2 regions of the Sporosarcina sp. USHLN248 genome follow, and region 2 is predicted to be linked to the other one. Evidence: riboswitches for the same ligand, from Rfam matches in the RefSeq annotation. Region 2 holds a riboswitch; the other holds the start of a gene.
The links. A riboswitch is a leader RNA that binds a small molecule or an ion and turns the genes downstream of it on or off. The one in region 2 is predicted to bind cyclic di-GMP.

Region 1 (5,080 bases), on a different contig from region 2:
TTTTCGGGTGGGAAGCAATTTGTAATTTGGCCGAGCACTTTAAAAGGCCAGAAAAAGATCTTGTCAAAGCTTCAATGATTAGTGCAATTATAATAGGACTACTATTTTTAGGATTAAGCCTTGTAACAATTGGAACAGCAACGTATGGCAATCAAGAAAGCAGCCTATCTCCAATTGGTGTTATGATGGAAGAAACAATAGGAGTAGGGGCCAAAACCGTCACTGCAATTTTGGCGTTAATTATTTGTACAGGGACATCTAATGCTTTTGTAGCTAGCCTTACGCAATTAGGATATTCATTAAGTAGGGATGGGGCTTTCCCAAAGTTTTTTTCAAAACGACATGTAACTACTCATATTCCAAGACGAATGGTATTATTTATTGTCTGTTTTTCAATAACTGGTGTGATTGTGACGAAAGCTTTAACACTGACATTTGATGATATTTTATTTATTCCAACCTCACTCGGGGTTATAGTTTATATTCTTTCGATGGCGGCAGGCGTTAAATTATTTAAAAGAAACACACTATCTTGGTGGGCATCCTTGACCTCTTTGATTTTATGTTTCTTGGTCGTTCCATTTTTTCGGTTATATATATTTGTACCATTAGTTGTGTTAGCAATTTATGCAGTATATATGATTTTGAGTAAAAAGGTATTTGCCTATAAGGGGGCATGAAGTCCAATGAGTCACGGAAATTACCCTTCAAAGGATACAATGTGGAAAGCAACCATATCATGTGATGCCACATATGATGGGGTATTCTTTTATGCAGTAAAAACAACAGGGATATTCTGTCGTCCTTCTTGTAAGTCTAGGATTCCAAACGATGAGAATGTTTCTTTTTTTGGATCTGCTGATGAAGCCCAAAAGGCTGGTTATAGACCGTGTAAAAGATGTAGACCTGATTTATGTTTAAGTAAATATGATCCGCTTACTTTTATTTTAGAAGATACGATCTGCTTGATAAAAAATAATTATATTCAAAACTTATCTCTAGACGATATTGCATCAAATGTGGGAGTTAGTCGCTTTCACTTAAATCGGATTTTTAAAGAACGAATAGGATGCACACCTCGAATGTACTTAGAAAAATTTAGGGTTAATAAAGCGAAGGAATTACTTTTAACTACGCAGTTTAATAGCACACAGATTGGTTACCAAATAGGGTATCAAAGTACCTCTAGTTTTTACAGTGCATTTAAAAGAAATACAGGATTCTCACCGAACCAATTTCGTACTCTTCATGTCAGAAATTGTTCAAATCAAAAGTAGGGCTGAATGTATTGCTTTTCAAATAAATGAAATGTGCCACTTCCTTTATACGGGAGTGGCGCTTTTTCGACTATTCACTTTGCGCTGTCATGTATTGTAATGTCTGTTTTATTCCTTCGTGATAGGATGTGCGAGGCAGAGGACCGATTTCAGTTTCGTATTTCGTACCATCCAACACAACCGGCTCTTCATTCAAATAGAACATTTCGACGACTTCGCGCATATTTGCATTGAAAAGACCTAAGAATCGAATCATATTTTTTGATACAGTCCGAACAGGTCGATCGTATTCGGAAAGTTCTCGGATGATCTGAACGATTTCTTCTCCGGTAATGACACCAAACCCAGGAATATTGTAGTTGTGGCCATACGCATTACTCTGCAGAGATAAATTGACCGCAGCTTTGGCCCCGTCCGGTGTGTAAATGAACTCTCTGCAAATCTTTTGGTTACCGATGTACATTGCCTTTTTATGCTGAACGGCATCTTTGAATGTGAAATGCAATAATGTATTTTCCGCATTCGGTCCGTAAAAGTCTGGAAAGTGAGCAATGATTGCTGGCACATTTGACTGTTTAACCATCTGCTCTACTTGCAATCGAATTTTACCTTTTTTCGTAGTCGGTTGCTTTGGTGTGTTTTCCGTCATTTTGGCACCGGTTGATTTGCCATAAGCATAAATGTTTTCAATCAAAATGAGCTTGGTTTGTTGGGTTTCTGCAGCTTTTAAAACATTGCCAATGAAAGGGAGCAATTTATCTTCCCACTCAGGGTAAGGGATATTAGCCGCTTGGAAAATGATATCTGTATTTTCGGACGCAGCAATGACATCGTGTAAGTTAAAAATATCCCCAGTTTGAATCGTAATTTCCGGTCGCTCACCATACAAGTGGTTCAGCTTTTGCTCCGAGCGTGCAAATGCCGTCACTTCCACACCTCTGCTGTTTAATTCATTCACAATCGCGTAACCCATACCGCCGGATGCTCCTAATACAAGTGCTCTATTCATATATAAACCCCCAATTTATTATTTGACCACTGTTCAAATGAAGTGATAAAAGAAAGCCACGCAAATGGCTCATTTTAATTTATCCCTTTCAATAAAAACTGGACGTGTGCTTTCGCCATATCCCTTACCTCTTCATATTGGATAACATGGCGCAAATAGTGAGTAACAAAACCATGTAAGGCTAAGAAAATAGACCAAATCTCTTGAATGGATAGCTGTTTCTCACACAAACTATTCACGGTTTGCGCAAATAGCTCATACGTTTCATTCGGGCTCTGATTAAGGAAATTTCGCACTTCCTCATCTTTGATTAAAAACATAATTTCATAATGGCTTTGATGATTTAAGCCAAATTCGATATAGCCAAGTAAAATGGCTTCTAGTTTTTCAATTGGAGCGAGAGGGGCTTGTGCGATCTCTTTCAGCTTTTGTTCTAACATGCTAAAATGATCTTCCACAAGTGCGTAAAACAACTCTGCTTTACTGTTAAAGTGATAGTAAATAGCTCCGTGGCTATAACCAAGCTCTTTCGCGATTTGCCGCATCGAAACGTGCTGATATCCTTTTACGATAAATAAATCCTTTGCAGCATCCATGATCATCTCTCGACTGAGATCACGTTGCGCAGATTTTTGAGATGACATAGTACCTCCTCATTTGACCACTGTTCAAATAAATAGTAGCGATCTATTCAATTATTGTCAATTAATAAATGTGCGTTTTGTAATTAGAAGGTAAATTGAACTATTTAATTACCGATGTTAAGTCGTTTATTCATAAAAAAGGAAAGAAAACGGTTTCTTTTTAAAGGTTCAAATATCCTATACTTGGTAGGTAGTATGTAACTAAAAAACCGAAATAAAATAGTACTTTTTATTGCTATCTAAAAAAGTCTATGTTACTATTTTTAAGTACTATAGTTGGCAAACCTTTTGAAAGAAAGGGACGCAAAGCTCCAGGTCTAAAGCTAATGCAATGATGGCTGAGCTGCATGAAACTAGACATTTTTCTGGTTTTTTAATTTTGCCTATTTCTAATTTGGAAAAGGCTTTTTTTATTTATAAAAACTATTTTTAGTAGGAGGAAAAGAAAGGCATGCGCTTTATAAAAAACATTCCGCTTAAATTCAAATTATTGCTTACTGTTTTCGCGATTGTCATTGCATTATTTGCTGTAACAACTACACAAAGCATTTCCCAATTGAAGAATCAGTTGGAAGGCGATCTTGAGCAAGAGCTTAAAAGCGTTGGTCTCTTGACAGCGATGCAGCTTGATTCGAAAGATGTAAAGAAGTTGTTCGATGCAAAAGATGAATCAGATTCGAATTTTGTGAAAATGCAAAATCACTTGGACTATATTTTGGATCAGCAAGGTATTATGTTTTGGAGCTATATTTGGAAGATGGAAGATGGCGGCGTCAACCCTGTCGGCTATACAAATAATTTGGGAGATGTCTATAACGTCGGTGAATTGTTCACTGATATTGCACCTGTTCATATGACAGCTGCAAAGCTTGCGATTGAAAATGATCGACCAGAAGTGACAAGTATCTTTGAAGATACATTTGGGTCATGGAGAACGGTCTTTAGTCCAATAAAAGACGAAAATGGCAATACAATTGCTGTCTTAGGTATCGACTATTCGGCTGACTATATCGAAGCAATTATTCAAAAAAGCATAACGAAGCAAATTGTCATTGCAATCATTGGGCTTGTTGTTTTGTTTGCAGTTCTGTTCTTTACAATTCTCCGTTTGCTCAGCCCGTTAAACAAAGCTGTTGTTATTGCCAATCAAGTAGCGGGCGGCGATTTGCGTGATGTGGAATTGGAAGAATCAAAAGATGAGGTCGGAAAACTATCTGGCTCTATTAAAGAGATGGTGTCCAATTTACAGCACGTCATTATGAATATCCGAAATACGTCAAACATCGTTGCATCGTCTGCGACTCAGCTGACGACAACTGCTGAAGAGTCTTACCGAAATGCAACGAATGTTTCAAAAGAAGTCGATCATCTTGCGAAAAATGCTGAGACGACGATGGTTATGACAGTTGAAACAGCTTCTGCTATGGAAGAGTCTGCAATGAGCATTCAACGAATCGCAGAATCAGCGAATACCGTTTCGGAATCCTCATACTTCACTTCAAATGCTGCGAAGGAAGGAAATGAGGTCATTCAGCAAGTTATTGCCCAAATGCAATTGATCAATGAATCAGTCAACCAAATTGATGAAACAATTCAAGGTTTGAATGAAAACTCCAATCGCATTAGCAACATTGTAGATTTCATTACAGATATTGCTGAACAAACGAATTTATTGGCGTTGAATGCGGCAATCGAGGCAGCAAGAGCTGGTGAGCATGGCAAAGGGTTCGCTGTTGTAGCAGGGGAAGTTAAGAAGTTGGCAGAGCAATCTGCTCATTCGGCTTCAGAAATTTATAAGCTCATTAACCATATCCAATCGAATTCAAACGATTCGCTATTAGTAATGGAAAAAGGAAAAGAGAATGTGCGGGTTGGGATGGATCAAACAGCAAAAGCCGGGGACATATTCCACGAAATTGTCAATTCCGCCGAACAAGTTGCAGGTCAAATCCAAGAGATTTCCGCAGCTTCACAGGAAATCTCCGCTTCTTCTGAAGAGGTGGCGGCATCCGTTAATAATATGAAAACAGCATCACAGCAATCGGCTGAACTCTCTATGAATGTATCGAAACTAACAGAAGAACAACTAAAATCGATGCAAGAAGTGATCGAGGCTTCTGAGTCATTGGACAAAACGGCTGAAGAATTGC
Region 2 (5,080 bases):
AATGAATGAAGCTATCGCGATTCCTTTACCGACAGTTTTATTTAAACCAATTAGTCCAAAAACGATTGCCAAGATTCCTAAAAAGTAAGGAAAAAACGGTATAATATTAAAAATAACTCCAATAATCCCTAAAACCATTCCCGCGATTGCCAAACCATTGCTTTCATCCCTTTTTACAATAATTGTTTGTGACTCATTGTCCATTTTTCTGCCCCCTTCCCGTATACGAATTGGAATTCAATTTACAAAGGTATCGTATCACATACAAATACCACCATCAACAAAATTCAGAATATTTACGATAGATCATACCTCCATCTTTTGAACATATTCAAAAGCCATAATAAAGCATATGTAAGTACTTCAAACGCATAAACCCGTTAAAGACGCTTAACGAATCAATTGAAAGTCTATTTATTCTTTTACAACTATTTAATTATGTTTGATATAATACATACGATCCTACTTTTAAAGACAGAGAGGAGTTTGAATACTATATGGAAAATCGTTTTGAGGTTAGTTTTAAAAATCCGGTACTTCGTACATGGATTATTATCTTTTTTCCATCATTTGTAGTCGCATCTGTACTTTTGTTTTTGACAAATATTCCATCGCCTTATATTACTTTTACTTTCACTACTGGATCATGGTTAATATTTTTTTATATGGTACATCTTTTACAAGAAGAAAAACAAAAGAATAATGAGTGATAACGAATCATCTTCATAAAATCAAGACTGGGACAAAACCCAGAACAGTCCACTATGTAGTTGTTGGACAGCTATACGTGTCCTAACAATACAAACTAAACAATGCACATTGCTCTTATCCAAATTCAACATAATTCCCTTTCCCATCGGGCTACTTTTACAGGCATGTATGTAACTTCCTTATAGCAAACAAAAAACACATAACCCATCCCCCAAACGCAAAAGCCTCGTCAAAAACGCATAACACCATTAAATAGACGCTTAATCCCCACCAATCCCACTTTCATCGACGAACGATACATATCCAAGTATTGTTCCAATGAAATCGGGAATCTTAAAGCAAACAGAATAGATGGAGGACTTGAGTTGAAAACATATAAATGGATTATGCTCGTTTGCGTTTTGATCGCAGCAATCGGAAGCGCCACTTTTGTAAGCTATGCCACTTCTCTCAGTGCCGATTCGGAAAACGACACGCTCTATAAAAAAATCCAGCTATACGCCAAACAATTTGATATTGAGCCGATCGATGCAAAAATCGATCGGGTTTGGAAGGCGATTCCTGGATACAATGGGCAGCGCATCGATGTAAAAGCTTCGTACAATAAAATGAAGAAAGCCGGCAAGTTCGATCATGCCAAACTTGTATTTGAAGAAGTACCGCCCGCTGTCCATTTGGATGATCTATCACCTCCTCAGCCGATCTTCAGAGGGAATCCCGAAAAGCCAATGGTGTCCTTGCTCATTAATGTTGCCTGGGGAAATGAATTCATTCCGCCCATCCTCAACATTTTGAATGACCATCAAGTGAAAGCAACATTTTTCTTCGACGGTAGCTGGGTGAAAAAGAATCCGGATATTGCTTTGTTAATATACAATGAAGGGCATGAAATTGGCAATCATGCGTATAGCCATCCTGACCTTCAGCAACGCTCCAAAGCCGAAACTTTAGAAGAAATCCAAAAGACAAATGAGGTCATCTACCAAGCAATCGGTGTCCAGCCAAAATGGTTTGGACCGCCGAGCGGAAGCTTCAATCAGCAAACAATTGAAGCCGCACACGAATTGAATATGAAAACAATTTTATGGACAGTCGATACAGTCGATTGGAAAAAACCGAAACCTTCTGAAATGGTGAGACGCGTTGTATCTCAAGTGGAAAACGGCACCATGATTCTCATGCATCCAACTGATCCGGTCGTAAAAGGGTTAGACACAATGCTTACGGAAATCAAAGCGAAAAATCTCCAAATTGGTACAGTCAGTGATCTGATGAGCGAAAAGAGGGTTGATTGACAACTCGTGCCGATGCCTTTCTAAGATACGGTTATACAGCTTCCCCCTTCAAAATAAAATACAAAGGCAGGCCAATCAGAAATAGCCTGATCGGCTTGCCAAAATAATTATAGAAAAATAGTATCTTTTTGTTTCTCACTACAAACACGCATCCAACTCCCACATTTCAATACTCGTACTGCACTCTCATCGTTGATTGGATCATAATTTGCCCTCCTTCAATCGGCGTCGTACTATCCGACATGGCGACCGATTTGAAAGCGACCGGCTGTCCGCTTCTCTCAACTTCAATGATGTTGACTGGTTGAGGGTCTATTTGCAAATGCAATGTTTCTGCAATTGTCCGTGCTTTCGATTGAGCATTTTTTAAAGCTTTAACAATAGCTTCCTGCCTATGGAGCTCAATGTCTTCAACTGAAAATTCTACATTTGTCACCCTGTTTGCTCCATTCGCAACTGCAACATCAATCACAGCGCCCGCTTGTTGAACATCCGTTAGCGTCACTGCAATTGCATTTGTCACTTCATATCCTCGAAAAATTTGTTCTCCATCACGAAAATCATATCTAGGGAAAATCGTATAAGCCACTGTTTGAATATTTTCCCTTGGCACGCCCAAACGAAGTAACGATTGAATTACTTGATTCGTTAAAGCCGCATTTTCCTGCTGTGCCTCTTGCAGCTCTTCGCTTCGCGTATTGATTTCCAAATGAATGGTTGCAACATTTGGCTCAACCGCTACCTTCCCGTTTCCTACAGCCGTAATGTGCCGGGAAGTTTTTTTCACCTGCTGATGAATATACGGATAATACAAAGCTTTCTCCTCCATTTGTTTGATTGGCAAAGCATTCGTTTGAAGCGTAGAATGTCAATAAACAACTAGTCAATGGCCATTTCCACAAAGTTCATTAATACAATATATGACTTCATATTCTATCAAATACAAAAACCTTCAACGTATAATGGGGTATAAATACTAACCGTGGGGGATGAATATCACAGTTTGCATTCATAATTGTCCGAAAATCCCCGTATAGAACTAATCAATCCTATCCGTCAATAAACTGCTTTAGTCCGACCACTTAAACTTTAAACAATTTGATCTGATCATAAAAATCTACCCAAAAAAACAAAAATAGAATCAATTTACCTCCATAAACTGACAAAGTATTCATTTTTCTTTATATATACTATACATAGTTACTAAATACATTTGGAAACGATGATATACATCTCTTATTTGGGCACCTAAGATGTATGGAGTTACTGGTGCAACCGGCCTGATTAGACTTCGACCTTTTGTCGAGCTACTCGGGTTTTTATTTTGACGGAAAGGTGGATATGGACGGATGCGTATTGGAATTGTAGAGAATCATCCTGTAATGAGGAAAGGGTTAGTTTCCCTTTTTGCGGCGGATCAGCGATATGAAGTGGTCGGGGAAGCTGATCATAATGCAGATGCAATGAAACTACTTAGTAAAGTTAAGCCTGATCTATTTATCGTCGATTTACAGTTGGGACAAGAGTATGGTTTGGATTTCATCGTTGAAGCTAAAAACAGAGGATATGCTGGCAAATTTCTCATTTTCACTTCTTCCATTAGTAAAAAAGATTTCTGGAGAGCTCAGGAGATCGGTGTAGAAGGATTAATTTTGAAGGAAGCCTTGCCGGAAGAAATCTTACACGCATTGCAGATCATCCAGAAAGGTCGAAAATATTACGATAGTAGTATTGTTGAGTTCAAAATCAATTCACATCGATTGCATTCGAATCAATACGACAACAGTATCGAACAGTTAACACCAAAGGAAATGGAGGTTTTATTGAAATTAGGAAAAGGATATTCCAATAAAGAAATTTCACAGGCCTTGTTCATAACTGAGTACACAGTGAAAAAACATGTTAGCCAAATTCTTTCAAAGTTGGAACTATCCGATCGTACACATGCTGCCTTATTTGCAAATGCCATCGGATTAGTAACGTATATGGCAAATTGATGCTAAAAAGCTTCGCAAATGACGCGAAGCTTTTTAATTTTATAGATCAATCGGTAATACAGCGATTATAGGCTCCTCAACTTCAGTACGTTCCTCTTCCTCAGTTGTTTCATCTGCTGGAATGCTGTCATCTTCTTCATCTGTTTGCTCATCTGAAGGCAAATCTATTTCCTCGCCCAACTCGGCATCTGGATTCGTTCCTTCTGCAGTGCCTTTCTCTTCCTCAAGTAATTCTCCATCTGTTTCTTCTGATTCTTCTTTCTCCTTCCCAAGATTTCCTTCTTCTCCAATTGCGTCTGCATCATCATTTGTCTCTGGCACATTTCCATTGCTACCGTCCGGATTCGGATTGGAAACCGGCGGAGTCGTTTTACTATAATAGTCTAATTGTGCCATCGCTTCGGCAAGAGCGGCATCCAAGTCTGCTATAATTGCTGCTTTCTCGTCTGATAGATCAATCTGCAAACCACCAAGAAGTTTTGCTGCATAATCTTGCAGCATTTTAACTCGTAAAGCTGTTTCTTCCGCAGTGAATTGTGCCAATTCAGCATCTGCCCGCAATATTTCTTCTCTTATTGCCTCCCTCAATTCACCCATGAGCCGTTCTTTTTCACTCGCTATCGCCTGGTCGATTTGCTCAATCGAAGCTTCCTTTTTCGTTATGAACCAACTCGTAAATAAACTTTGGATATTTTGACCTGCGAACGCCTTATTCATTCCAGTACCAAGCGCTATACTCAGTAATAATACTGCACATAATATACATACTTTTTTGAAGCTTATGTTTGGAAGTTTCATATACACCATCCCTCCGATCAAGGTAAATAAGGACCCCCATACAGCAGGTCCTTATTGTCTTTCGGCGATATTATTTATTAATGCCTTCTACGATTGCATCCAATTCCGCCTGAGCTTCCAATAGAAGTCTCTTTCCAACCATAGTGATGATTTTATCTTGTTCGGCTATCAAGTTATTATTTAACTGCGTGATTTTTGTACGAAGGTCATCGATTTTCGCATCGATCAGTGCCTTAATTTCTTCAATCGTTAAATCTGTATTTTTATCTAACTGTGCTT

Region 1: linked by a shared signal. The riboswitch ahead of WFH04_RS15375 (methyl-accepting chemotaxis protein) and the one ahead of WFH04_RS09255 (response regulator) in region 2 are both predicted to bind cyclic di-GMP.

Annotation. Positions count from the first base shown of each region.
Region 1 is NZ_JBBCZC010000045.1:9,623-14,702, reverse strand. Features, by position in the region: partial or broken gene WFH04_RS15395 (APC family permease) at 1-745, shown strand, start outside; gene WFH04_RS15390 (bifunctional transcriptional activator/DNA repair enzyme AdaA) at 687-1,277, shown strand; gene WFH04_RS15385 (SDR family NAD(P)-dependent oxidoreductase) at 1,348-2,286, opposite strand; gene WFH04_RS15380 (TetR/AcrR family transcriptional regulator) at 2,361-2,930, opposite strand; cyclic di-GMP riboswitch class I at 3,199-3,281, shown strand; gene WFH04_RS15375 (methyl-accepting chemotaxis protein) at 3,382-5,080, shown strand, end outside.
Region 2 is NZ_JBBCZC010000018.1:63,950-69,029, reverse strand. Features, by position in the region: gene WFH04_RS09270 (DUF4190 domain-containing protein) at 1-204, opposite strand, end outside; gene WFH04_RS09265 (polysaccharide deacetylase family protein) at 1,077-2,006, shown strand; gene WFH04_RS09260 (SIMPL domain-containing protein) at 2,173-2,820, opposite strand; cyclic di-GMP riboswitch class II at 3,213-3,296, shown strand; gene WFH04_RS09255 (response regulator) at 3,356-4,003, shown strand; gene WFH04_RS09250 (hypothetical protein) at 4,043-4,801, opposite strand; gene WFH04_RS09245 (hypothetical protein) at 4,872-5,080, opposite strand, start outside.